DNA from 2 places in the Streptomyces sp. NPDC005435 genome. Region 2 is predicted to be linked to the other one. Evidence: riboswitches for the same ligand, from Rfam matches in the RefSeq annotation. Region 2 holds a riboswitch; the other holds the start of a gene.
What was found. Region 2 has a riboswitch for fluoride ahead of AB0898_RS15875 (DUF211 domain-containing protein). Riboswitches for the same ligand answer to the same signal wherever they lie in the genome.

Region 1: another riboswitch for fluoride. It lies ahead of AB0898_RS14255 (NUDIX hydrolase); the one in region 2 lies ahead of AB0898_RS15875 (DUF211 domain-containing protein).

The regions. Positions count from the first base shown of each region.
Region 1 covers NZ_JBEXEQ010000009.1:269,233-275,641, reverse strand. The annotation lists gene AB0898_RS14265 (DNA starvation/stationary phase protection protein) at 261-833, shown strand; gene AB0898_RS14260 (cryptochrome/photolyase family protein) at 859-2,361, opposite strand; gene AB0898_RS14255 (NUDIX hydrolase) at 2,405-2,932, opposite strand; fluoride riboswitch at 2,962-3,029, opposite strand; gene AB0898_RS14250 (SpoIIE family protein phosphatase) at 3,075-5,219, opposite strand; gene AB0898_RS14245 (suppressor of fused domain protein) at 5,431-6,051, shown strand; gene AB0898_RS14240 (MFS transporter) at 6,090-6,409, opposite strand, start outside.
Region 2 covers NZ_JBEXEQ010000011.1:78,149-84,557, forward strand. The annotation lists gene AB0898_RS15840 (hypothetical protein) at 1-219, opposite strand, end outside; gene AB0898_RS15845 (aminoglycoside phosphotransferase family protein) at 338-1,255, opposite strand; gene AB0898_RS15850 (TetR/AcrR family transcriptional regulator) at 1,343-1,936, opposite strand; gene AB0898_RS15855 (GNAT family protein) at 1,985-2,572, shown strand; gene AB0898_RS15860 (inorganic diphosphatase) at 2,626-3,123, opposite strand; gene AB0898_RS15865 (inorganic diphosphatase) at 3,591-4,082, shown strand; gene AB0898_RS15870 (hypothetical protein) at 4,124-4,690, opposite strand; gene AB0898_RS15875 (DUF211 domain-containing protein) at 4,687-4,971, opposite strand; fluoride riboswitch at 5,057-5,119, opposite strand; gene AB0898_RS15880 (GAF domain-containing SpoIIE family protein phosphatase) at 5,311-6,409, shown strand, end outside.

The DNA.
Region 1 (6,409 bases), on a different contig from region 2:
GTGGTCGTCGCCTGTCGTGACGGCCGGCCGTCGTGATCGTCGGCCACCGTGATCGTCTCCCGCCGTGATCGTCGGCCGCCGTGGGGAATCCGTAGCCGGGCGCCGTCCGGCTTGGCCGGGACCGGAAACCGGCCGACAACGCCGACGACAGTGAACCGGGAACCGGCCGGCCGGAAACCCGGCAGGTCTGACCGCGCCGGACCGGGGCACCCGTGATCGGGCAAGGAACGCAACGCCCGCGAGAGACCCGAGGTGGAACCATGACGAAGGAGATCAAGGACCTGACCCCGAAGTACACCGTCCCCGGTATCGAGCGCGAGGCGGCGGGGCGGCTGATCGGGGTGCTGCGGCTGCGGCTGCACGCGCTCAACGATCTGCATCTGACGCTCAAGCACGTGCACTGGAACGTCGTCGGGCCGCACTTCATCGCCGTGCACGAGATGATCGACCCGCAGGTGGACCGGGTGCGCGAGATGGCCGACGACGTGGCGGAGCGCATCGCGGCGCTGGGCGGGGTCGCACAGGGTACGCCGGGCAGGCTGGTGGCGGAGCGCACCTGGGACGACTACTCGATCGGCCGGGGCGACGCCATCGCCCATCTGGGTGCTCTCGACCTCGTCTACACCGGGGTGATCGAAGGCGTACGGGCCGCGGTCAAGGAGGCGGGCGACATCGACCCCGCCACCGAGGATCTGCTGATCGAGCAGCTGCGGGACCTGGAGCAGTTCCAGTGGTTCGTGCGGGCGCACCTGGAGAGCGCGGGCGGCACGCTCGCGACCGGTGGCGCGCGCACCGAGGAGCAGGCCGCGGCCAAGGGCGCCGAGCTGAGCTGAGGACGTGCGGGATCGGGGCGCGGCGTCACGGGGGTCCGGCGCCGCGCCCCCGCTCTGTGCGCAGTACCTCGTCCAGGTCGCCGAGCCGGTCCAGGCCCTGGACGGCGCGCGCGGTGCGCGGGTTGCCGGCGAGGACGGCGCGGTGGCGGTGGACGAAGGACCAGTAGCCGGTGGTGAAGGGGCAGGCCCGCGCGCCGGTGCGGTCGCCCGGGCGGTACGCGCAGCCGTCGCACAGGTCGCTCATCCGGTGGATGTAGGCGCCCCCGGAGGTGTACGGCTTGGTGGTCATGCGGCCGCCGTCGGCGTACTGGGACATGCCGACGACGTTGGGCAGCATCACCCAGTCGTAGCCGTCGACGAAGCTGCGGTGGAACCAGTCGGTCACCGCGGCCGGGTCCCAGCCCCGCTGGAGGGCGTGGCTGCCGAGCAGCATCAGGCGCGGGATGTGGTGGGTCCAGCCGGTGTCGCGGACCTGGGCGAGGGCGGTGGCCAGGCAGCGGGCGGTGACGGCGTCGGCGTCGAGGCCGTCGAACCAGTCGGGCAGCGGGGCGTGGTGGCGCAGGGCGTTGCGGTGGCGGTAGTCCTCGCCGAAGTACCAGTAGAGGTGCCAGACGTACTCGCGCCAGCCGGCGATCTGCCGTACGAACCCCTCGGCGCTGTGCACGGGCGCGTGCCCGGAGCGCCAGGCGTCCTCGGCGGCGGCGACGGTCTCGGCGGGGTCGAGGAGGCCGAGGTTGAGGGAGGACGAGAGCAGGCTGTGGCTCATGACCGGGTCGGCGGCGAGCATGGCGTCCTCGTGCGGGCCGAATCCGGCGAGCCGGTGTGCGGTGAAGCGGCGCAGCGCGGCGACGGCCTCGCGGCGGGAGGCGGGGAAGCGGCGGGGGCCGTCGCGGCCCGTGAAGCGGATGCCGTCGCGCTGTTCCCAGCGGTCGAGGTCGGCGCGGACCTCGGCGTCGATGTCGTCCTCGCGGGGCCGGTACGGGGCGGGGGCGCCCAGGGTGCTCGCGCCCTTGGGCGGGGGTTCGCGGTTGGCGTGGTCGTGGTTCCAGCGGCCGCCTGCCGGGGTGTCGCCGTCCATGAGGAGGCCGAGTTCGCGGCGGACCCAGCGGTAGAAGTCCTCCTGGCGCAGCCGTCGTCCGTCGCGGCCGTCGGCCCAGGCGCGGAAGGCGTCGTGCGGGATGAGGAAGGCGGGGGTGGGCAGCACGCGGACCCGGTCCAGGGAGCGGACCAGGCGCAGGGCGGCGCGTGAGGTGGGGTGGTGGACGGTCACGGGGGTGTCGCCGACGGCTTCGCCGAGGCCCTCGCGGTAGGTCTCGGCGCGGACGTAGCGGACGCGGTCGCCCAGTTCGGCGGCGCGGTGGCGCATCGCGGAGAGGACCAGGTGGGCCTTGGCGCGGTGGAAGCGGCGGCGCCGGAAGACCGAGCGGGCCTCGATCATGACGAGGGGGGCGTCGCGGGCGGGGGCGTCGTCGCCGGTGAGGAAGTGGGGGCCGAGCTGGTCGCCGAAGAGCCAGTGCGGGTCGGTCATGGGAGCGCCTCGTTCCTCCGGCCGGCCGGTTCCGCGGGTGCCGTCAGTCCAGTTCGGGGGCGGGGCGCGGGGTACGGCGGAAGAAAGTGGTGGCGCGTCTGATGCGGGAGGCGGTGTCGTTGGGGCGCCAGAGGTTGCCGAGGTAGGGGGCGTAGCGGCGGGCGCCGTGGTGGTAGAAGCCGGGCAGGTGTCCGGCCAGGGGCGGCTTGAGGTCGAGGGCGCGCAGCCGGGCGAAGGGCACGAACTCGGGTGTCATGCCCGGCTCGCGGGCCACCGGGTTCTGGCCGTGGGCGGAGCCGTCGGCGGCGAAGACCAGGTCGACGGTGCGCTGTCTGCTGTCGGGGTCGACGGCCTCCAGCACGAAGGCGACGCGTGTCGGTTCCACCGCGAGGCCGGTCTCCTCGCGCAGCTCGCGGCGGGCGCACGCGGCCATGCTCTCGCCCATCCGGGGGGTGCCGCCGGGCAGCACCCAGTCGTCCAGGCCCTGGGCGGTGCGGTGGACGAGCAGCACGCACTGTCCCCGGAAGAGGATGGTGGAGCAGCGGAGCATCATGTCGTCGGGCATCGTCATGCCGACCTCCTCGCGTATGACGTGCGGGTGTGCCGGCAGAGGCCATCAGCGGGCGTACGCGCCCGCGGTTACGGCGAGCCTCATCGCCGCGAGTGCTGCGTCCATTGTCGAACCGGCCGGGGGCCCGGGCAAACGGTGAGCCCTACTCCGCTCCCCCGGGCGGGCCGAGGCGGGCCAGGAGGAGGGCCGTGTCGTCCCCGGCGGACTGGTCGAGGGTGTCGAGGAGCATGTCGCAGATGTCCTGGAGCGAGCCGGCGGGGGTGGTGGGGCCGGTGGGCGCGGTGGAGCCGGCGGACGCGGTGGAGCCGGCGGCTCCTTCCAGCGCGCGGCTCAGGGCCTCGATGCCGACGTCGATGGCGTCGTGCCGGGACTCCACGAGGCCGTCCGTGTAGAGGGCCAGCAGGGAGCCCTCGGGCAGTTTCGTCTCCAGCGTCCCGAACGGTACGCCGCCCACGCCCAGCGGGGCGGCGGTGGGCAGGGTGAGGAGCCGGGCGCCCTGTCCGGGCTGGACGAGCACGGGCGGCAGATGTCCGGCGCTGGACAGCACACAGGTGCCGCGCTTGGGGTCGCAGACGGCGTAGACGCAGGTGGCGAAGGACTCGCTCAGGCCGGCCGCCGTCTCGTCGAGGTGCCCGAGCAGTTCGGCGGGCGGGAGGTCGAGGCGGGCCAGGGCGCGGGTGGTGGTGCGCAGCTGACCCATGATCGCGGCGGCGCGTATGCCGCTGCCCATGACGTCGCCGACCACGAGTCCGACCCGGCCGTCGTTGAGCGGCAGTACGTCGTACCAGTCGCCGCCGACCTCGGTGCCGCTGCCCGCGGGCCGGTAGCCGACGGCGATCTCCAGGCCGTCGGGCTGGTCGGGGGGCTGCTGGGGCAGCAGGCTGTGCTGGAGGGTGAGCGCGGTCTCGCGCTCACGGCCGTAGAGCAGGGCGTTGTCCACGCTGACGGCGGCGCGGCCGACGAGTTCGCAGACCAGCTGGAGGTCGCGGCTGTCGAAGGGGCGGGTGTCGGCGGTGCGGTAGAGGGTGAGCACGCCGAGCACGGAGCCCCGGGCCAGCAGGGGCGCGGCCAGGAGGCTGCGGACCCCGGTGCCGCGCAGCGCCTCGGCGGCCTGCTCGTCCCGGGCGAGCTCGCGGAGCGCGGCGGCGTCCACGCGGGGGATCAGTACGGGCGCGGCCTCGCGGACGCTGCGGCACAGCAGCGGGGACGAGCCGGAGCCGGTGAGTCCGTCCGGCAGCTCGGCGGTGCCGTCGCTGCCGTCGGGGCGGGCGGCGGCGACCGCGAGGGTACGGAAGCCGCCGTGGCCTTCGCCGGAGTGCGGGGCCAGCGAACGCTGTCCGACCACGGAGTCCAGTACGTCGACGGTGGCCAGGTCGGCGAACCGGGGCACGACGGCCGCGGCCAGCTCCCGCACGGTCTGTTGCAGATCGAGCGTGCTGCCGATGCCGGAACTGGCCTCGGTGAGGGTGGCGAGGTGCCGGTGGGCCGCCGCGATCTCGGTGGCGGCCAGATGCCGTTCGGTGACGTCCACGACGGACACCGCCACGCCCAGCGGATGCCCGCGCCGGTCCTCGATGCGGTAGTACGACTCCGACCAGGCGTGGTCGTGGTCCGGGTCGAGCGGGGTACGGCCCACCGTGCGCTGGTCGAGGATCGGCTCGCCGGTGCGCAGCACCTGTCGCATCGCGGACTCGATCGCGGTGGTGTCCAGCTCGGGCAGCGTGTCCTCCAGGCGCCGCCCGCGCACCTCGTGCTCGGTGACCCCGTTGGCGGTGGTCAGGGCGCGGTTGATCCGCATCCAGCGCAGATCGGTGTCGAACACCGCGAGCCCGACCGGGGACTGGTCGATCAGCAGCTCGGAGAGGGCGAGGTCGCCCTCGACGCGTCGTACGGTGCCCTCGTCGGCGGCGAGCGCCAGGCCCAGCACCCGGCCGTCGGGGTCGTGCAGCCGGCCCTTGCGGTACTCCACCAGGCGGGTGGAACCGTCCTTGCAGCGGGCGGGGAAGACGCCCGCGAAACTCTCGCCTGCGTGGATCCGCCCGAACCGCTCGTGCGCGTGCTCCACGTCCTCCGGCGCGGCCAGCAGCTCGTCCACGGACGCGCCGAGCGCCTCGTCGGCCGCGTACCCGAAGAGCTGTTCCGCCTCGGGGCTCCACAGCACGATGCGGCCCTGGCCGTCGACCACCACGGCCGAGGCGTGCAGCAGGTCCAGCAGTCCCCCGGGCACCCCGGCGTCCCCGGTCCCGGCCGGCCCGGGCCCGCGACTCCAGAGGTCCTTGCCACCCATACCCGCCGCCTCCCGTCGCCCGGTCCGACGCGGGTTACGCCCGGACCGCGCCTTTTGCGTCAGCTGATACCACTATGCCGCGAGGGGCGCTGCCGCGCGGGGAGGGGAGGGGGGTGGGGGGCTTGTACGGGGTGCGGCCGGGGTGTGGTCGGGCTGTGGTCGGCGGGCGGGCGGCGTGGGAGAGGGCCGTACGCGGTGGGATGATCACACGGTGAGTGACGCGAGGGTGCCGGCCGCGGAGGCCGTTGAGTCGCATGTCCGGGCGTACTTCGCGGGGCACGCCGTGGAGGCCGTCGGCTTGGGTCCCGACTTCAATCCCGGGCTCGGCTCCGGGTTCGGTTCCGGGGCGGAACGGCGAGAGGTGGCACCCGGGGCGCGCGTACTCGTGGTGGGGCCCGGTCCGCGCGGCGACGGCTGGGCCTATGTGACCGCCGGGTGCTGGGCCGCGACGGACCCGACGGAGAAGGGCGGTCACGGGCTTGAGTTCGTGATGACCGCCCACGTCCGCGACCAGCGGTTCGTCGAGCTCATGGCGATGATCGCCGCCTACCACCGCGGACACCGGCTCGGCCTGGAGCACAGCATGCCGATCGGTGAGCCGTGGGTGCCGGGGTCGGCCTGCGATCACCTGCTGATCAGCCTGCCCTATCTCCACGGACCGGACCTCGAACACTGTCCCGTCCCCGGGGGCCACGCCCGCATCCTGTGGACCCTGCCCGTGACGACGGCCGAGATCGAGTTCCGCAGGCGTCACGGGCACGAGGCGCTGGAGCGGCTCTTCGACGAGGCGGAGATCATCCCCACCGATCCCTTCAGGGCGTCGGTCGTCTGAGTCTCCGGGCACGGCCCCGCATATCTCCGGGCACGGCCCTACAACGCGGGATCACCCTCCGCCTGCCGGCTCCCCGTTTCCGTCGCCCCGGACACCACCCCGGCCGCGCCCCGGCCGGAGGCCCACCGCACCGCCGGGCCCATCGCCAGGCCCGCCGTCAGGAACAGCGCTCCCAGCAGGAGCCAGCCGAGCGTGCCGCCGGAGAGGACGAGGGTGGTCAGGAGGAGCGGGCCGATGAGGCGGGCCACGGCGGTGCCGGCGCCGTAGAAGCCTTGGTACTGGCCCTGTTTGTCGGGCGGGGCGAGGGCGAAGCCGATCTCCCAGGAGCCGGAGCCGAGAAGCATCTCGCCGAGCACCT
Region 2 (6,409 bases):
GGCGGTGTTGAGTCTCCGGCGTGCGTGGACATCCGTGAGAGCGCGCTCGGTGAGTTCCGGGAACCGTTCCGCGGAGACGAGCAGATCCATGTGCCACAGATGGTTGTTGTGCCGACAGGGATCGATGGAATGGCACTCGGCGTGTGCGCTTACCAGCGCGATCGCCGCATCCCAGTCCCGCCGCTGCTCCGCTGCCCGAACCTGCTCGAACCACTCCACGGGTCGAGTGTCTCAGAGCGGCCTCCAGGACCAGCGCGCCGCCACATGGGCTCGGCGCACATGCCCCTGACGCCCGAGGAGTCCCCGACCGGACAACTCCCAGCTCACGAGGCCCGACTCACCGACGCACCGTCGCGATGAGCCGCTCCAGCGACGCCCGCCCCGGCGGCCCCCAGGTCGGTTTGCCCCCGGGCCGCCCCTCATCCCCCGCGTGCCCGATGTGGAGGCCGGCCAGCGCCCGCAGCACCGCCCAGCCACGGGCGCGGCGGAGGGTCGCGGCGTCCGGAGCGGGGCGGTAGGCGGCGTGAAAGAGATCGACGGCGCCGTCCGGCAGCAGGATCCACCCGGCGGCGAGGTCGAAGGCCGGGTCGCCCGCGAAGAGGTCGCCGAAGTCGATGACACCGCAGAAACTGCCGTTGGCGGTGAGGACGTTGGCCGGATGGAGGTCGCCGTGGAGCCAGAGGCGGGGGCCCGTCCAGACGGGCGCGTCGGCGGCGTCCTCCCAGACGGCGCGGACGGCGTCCGGGTCGGGGACCAGGCCCAGGTCGGCGGCGGAGTCGAGTGCCCCGGTGAAGTGCTCGGCGGTGTCGGCCAGTACGCCGCCCCGGTCACGGCCGACGGGCGCGTCCTCGGGGGCCGGGCGGTGGAGCGCGGTCAGGAAGGCGGCCAGAGTGGCGGCCGCCTCCGCCGGGCGCGTCGCGGGGGCGCGGTCGGCGGGCTCGCCCGGTACCCAGGTGGTGACGAGCCAGGGGCGTGGGAACCGTTCCGAGGGCTCACCGAGCCGCTGCGGTACGGGAATCGGCAGCGGAAGACGCGGGGCGAGCCCCGGCAGCCAGGTGTGTTCCTTGCGCAACAGCGCGTCCGCCGACCGCGTCGCCCAGGGCATCCGGACCGCGAGATCGTCGCCGAGCCGCCACACCTGGTTGTCCCAGCCGAGCGCCCCGAGCTGGAGAGGGCGCTCCGCGAGATCGGGACACTGCTCACGCAGCAGCTCCCGGATCAGGTCCTCGGTGATGTCAATCTGAGTGTCCGTCATACGGAGCAACGCTAGCGGGGCGCCGACCGCTCCGGGCGCCACTCGCGGTGCCACGACGCCCCCTTGACCGGTACCGGAGCCCCGGGTTCAGTCCGTCGCGAGAGAGGCGAGGAACCCGTCGAGCATCGCGGTCTGGACGTCCTCCGGGAACCGGGCGGGGTCGAAGAGCGCCTGGACGACCAGCCCGTGGATGAACGCGACCGCCGTGGCGGCGAGTTGGTCCGGGTCTGCACCGGCGGGGAGTTCTCCCGCGTCACGGGCGGCCGCGAGGTGCGGGCTCAGGGTCGCGCGCAACCGCGTGTAACGGTCGGCCTGTTCGGCGGCGAGGGCGTCGTCGGCCAGGGACAGGTCCCAGGAGCTGACCCAGATGCGGTTGCGGGCGGTGTCGTCGGGGGTCAGCGGCAGGATGTCGAGGAGCATGACCCGGACGGTGGCGAGACCGGGGGCGGGGTGCTCGCGGCGCGGCCGCCCCGCCGTGTTGCTCTCCAGCAGGCTCAGGGCGTGCGCGATGAGGGCGCGCTTGGCCGGGAAGTAGTGCATGAGCAGCCCGGTGGAGACACCCATCTCGGCGGCGACGGCACGCAGGGTCAGCCCGCCGAACCCCTTCTCCGCGAGCACCTGCCACACGGCACGGCTCACGTCCTCACGGCGGGATTCATGGTCGACGGGTGCGGGCGGCATGCTGCTACCTTACGTACCGAACGCTTGTTACGTACCCAGGAGGCGCCCGTGTTCGCCCTGCCGCTCACCGACGACGCCCAGCTCCGCCCGCTGGAGCCCTGGCAGGCCGAGGAGTTCCTGGCGCACATCGACCGCGCCCGGCCCACGGTGGACCCGTGGATACCCTGGGCCGGCTTCAGCACGGACCTCGCAACCGCCACCGCCACGCTCCAGCGGTACGCCGACCGCCAGGCCGCGGACTCCGGCCGGATCTACGGCATCTGGCTGGAGGGCACCCTGGTCGGCGGTGTCATGTTCACCCACTTCGACACCGCCTCCGGGGTGTGCGAGATCGGCTGCTGGCTGGAGGCCGCCGGCGAGGGACGCGGTCTGGTGAACCGGGCCTGCCGGGTCCTGATCGACTGGGCCTTCCGCGAGCGCGGGATGAACCGCGTCGAGTGGATGGCCGCGTCGGGCAACACCCGCAGCACCGAGGCCGCGCGCCGCCTCGGCCTGACCCGCGAGGGCGTGCTGCGGCAGCGCTATCCGCACCGGGGCGTGCGGCTCGACAAGGAGGTGTGGGCCGTCCTCGCCGAGGAGTGGCCCGCCACCGCGCCCGACGCGAGCCCGGCACCGGAGGGAGCCATCCGCGCCTGAACGAGTGGAGCGCGAACAGTACGCGCACACCCCGGAGTTGGGCGCGCGAAGGCTCAGGCCCCCTGCCGGGCCGGTTCGGCCGCGCGGGCACGGGAGGCGGCGATCTCCGCGTACGCCTGCTCGCGGCCCTCCCAGTGCGAACCCTCGACGGACTTGCCGGGCTCCAGGTCCTTGTAGACCTCGAAGAAGTGGGTGATCTCCATCCGGTCGAAGTCGGGGATGTCACCGATGTCCTGCACGTCGGCGTAGCGCGGGTCGTGCGCGGGGACGCAGAGGATCTTCTCGTCGGGGCCGTGCTCGTCGCGCATGACGAACATGCCGACCGCCCGGCACTCCACGACACAGCCGGGAAACGTCGGCTCGCCGGTCAGCACGAGCGCGTCCAGCGGGTCGCCGTCGCCGCCGAGGGTGCCGTCGATGTAGCCGTAGTCGGCCGGGTACTGCGTGGAGGTGAACAGCATCCGGTCCAGACGGATGCGGTGCAGTTCGTGGTCCATCTCGTACTTGTTGCGCGACCCCTGAGGGATTTCCACGATCACGTCGAGTTCCATCGGTTCTCCTGGTGGCGGGTGTCGTCGCCCGGCGTGCGCGTACGGCCGGGCATGGGCGCGGGTCCGTACGGCGCGGGCGGATGGCGGCCGCGGCGGGGAGTCTCACCGAAGGGCGGCAAAGCGGCGGGTACGGGCATCGTTCCTCCTGGTCACAGCGTTGGACCAGGGACCGTCAGCGGCGGATGCCGCGGTTCACGGTGAGCCCCATCACCGGCGCGCTCGGCGCATTCGCAGTATGCCCGGCATGACGCCGCGGCAGGCATCCAGCGTACGCCGAACGGGGCATGCGAGCCGTACGGCACCGGTCACGACAGATCCCCTCCACATGGTTGCCGCCCACCCCCTCGTGGGAAGAATGGTGGTGCCGGGGGCGATGGGGCTCGCCCTGTGACCGCACGGCCGGGCGTACGACGACCGTGCTGATGGCCTCTGCGTGGAGGGTGTGCGCACCACGGGAGGTGACTGCGATGGAGTTCCTGGTCACGGTGGACGCGACGATCGGCTCGCCGTTCGCCCCGCCCGACGGCTCGGACGGCCACGACCTGATGAGCGCGGGCTCGACCCGGGTGACCGGATACCCGGTCGGCTCGGGCAGCGCCGGCGGCACCCTCACCGGCCAGGGCGGTACGGTCCCGGTCCTGCTGCTCATGGAGGAACCCGCCCTGCCGGACCGTACCGTACGGGCCCGCCCCGTGGCCCTGCTGCACGCGCTGGTGGACGGCCGCCCGGAGACCCGCGTGCTGTGCGTGCCCGCGCACGACGCGAACTTCGCGTCCCTCGCCGACGTGAGCGCCCTGCGCGTCTGGCACGCCGACGAGGACACCGTCGCCACCGTGCTGCGCCGCTTCGACCGCTCCCACCGCTGGCGCGTCATGGACTTCGAGGGGGCCGCGGCGGCGGAGGAGTTCCTGACGGAGGCACGACGGGCGTACGAACGGCTGACGGGGTGCCCGGGGTGAGCGGCCGATCGGCCGGCCGCCGCCCGTGACTTCGGGGCGCCTCACGCGATGTGCAGCCACACCCCGATCCACGTCACCGCCACCCCGCCCGCCCCCAGCACCCCCGCCCACCGCACCACGCTCCCCGCGAACAGGCGCCCCAGCGCCGCCCCCAGCACCGCGAGCGCGACGACGGCCAGCACGGCCACGACCCAGGAGAAGCCGGGCAGCGCGGCACCGGCCAGCAGCGGAAGCGTGGCCCCCGCGAAACTCGCCGTGCAGGCGATCACGGTGGCCAGCAGGGAGCGCAGGGTCGCGAGGCGGCCGAGCCGGGTGGTGGCCAGCTGGCCCCGGCGGGTGAGGTTCAACTGCCGTGAGGCGCGCATGAGATACGCCCGCCGGTCGGCGTAGTCGGCGACGAAGACCGCGAACGCGGCGGTCGTGAGCGCCGCCAGCCCCACCCGGACTGCGAGCCCGGCAGTGACGGGCGCGCCGGAACCGACCAGCGAGGCCGCGGCGAGGGTGAGGGCGTTGAGGAGGCCGTCCACCAGGCCGAGCACGAGCGGCAGGGTGGACTGCGCCGCCAGTTCACGGAACTTCCGCTCCACACTGCCCAGTTGGCCGGTCATCGCGACCGGGGCTTGTTCTCCACCGTGTACACACCGGCCACGACCTCGTCGATGCTGTGCACCACGGCGCCGGTCCGCTCGATGGCCCGGGTGAGCGCCGCGACGTCGATGTCGTCGCCCTCCACGGTGACGTTGGTGCCGACGGTCTCGATGTCGATCTCCGTGACCGCGATGTTCACGGCCTGGACGCCGGGCGCGGCCTCGATGACGAGGGCGAGGTGGATCAGATCGGGTTCGGCGATCGTCTTGTCCACGTCGAGGACGAGTCTGCGGACGGGCATGACGGGCTCCTTGACAGCCAGGGGGCCGGCGAGGGCACCTCCCGGGTCGTGACGGTCGGCGGGCGGGCGCGGTGGCGTCCGTCGCCGTTCGGTAGAGGCCATCAGCACGGGAGTGCGGTCAAGGGCGAGCCTCATCGCCTCTTCCATCATGCGCCCGGCGCGGAGGACCGGCGAGGGCTGGGCACATGGCACCGAGCCCGCCGAGCCACCGAGCCGCCGGGCTGCAGAGCGGTCGAGCCGTCGAGCCGTCGAGCCGCCAACCCGCCGGAGGCCAACACGCTGAGGTTTCCGAACCACGGACGACAAAGGTTACAAAGGAGACAGGACGGAGGGAGTGCGATGAAGCGGGACGATCCACCACAGCCGGAGGCCGGGTCCGACGCGTCCGCCCCCGAGGCACCGGAGGCCTCGGCGGCGCGGCTGCGGCTGCTGGCCGAGGCGAGCCGCGCGCTGGCGTCCAGTCTGGACGCCGGGGAGGCGCTGCGCCGGCTGGCCCGGGTGGTGGTGCCCAATCTGGCCGACGCCTGCGTCATCGACGTGATCGAGGGCGACGGCCTGCGGCGGCTGACCGTCACGGACCGTGACCCGGAGCGGGCGGTACGGGTGCTGCCGGGCGCCTCCCTGCCGGCGCCGGGCGAGTCGGCGGCCGAACTGGCCAAGGTGCTGCGCGGCGCGGGCCCCGTGGTGGTCGACCGCTTCGGCGGCCCGGAGCCGGACGACCCGCTGCGTGCCGCGCAGTGGCGGCTGTACCGCAGCCTGGGCGCGGAAACCGCGCTGATCGTGCCCCTGCGCGCCCGCCGGCAGGCGCTCGGCGCGCTGACCTTCGTCCGGCGCGCCCCGGCGACCCGCTTCGACGAGCAGGAACAGGCGCTCGCGGCCGACCTCGGCCACCGGGCGGGCCTCGCGCTGGACAACGCCCGGCTCTACGCGCTCCAGCAGCACACCGCCGAGCAGTTGCAGCTCTCCCTGCTGCCGGACCTGTCCGGCGTCGGCGACGTCGAGCTGGCCGCGCGCTATGTGGCCGCGCGGGAGCGGGCGGAGGTGGGCGGCGACTGGTACGACGCGTTCCGGCTGCCCGACGGCTCGCTGATCCTCGCCGTCGGCGACGTCGTCGGCCACGATCTGACCGCCGCCGTCCGCATGGGCCAGCTGCGCAACATGCTGCGGGCGCTGGCCTACGACAGCGGGGACGACCCGGCCGGCACGATGGGCCGGCTGGACCGGGTGATGCAGGGTCTGACCGCCGTCGAGCTGGTCACGGCGGTCATCGCCCGCGTGGAGACGCCCCCGGACGCGCCCTGGCTGCTGCACTGGACCAACGCCGGGCATCTGCCGCCCCTGCTGGTCTGCCCCGACGGCCGCAGCGACCTCCTGGAGGAGGGGCACGCCCCCATCCTCGGCGTGGATCCCGGCCTCGACCGCGACACCGCGACCGTCA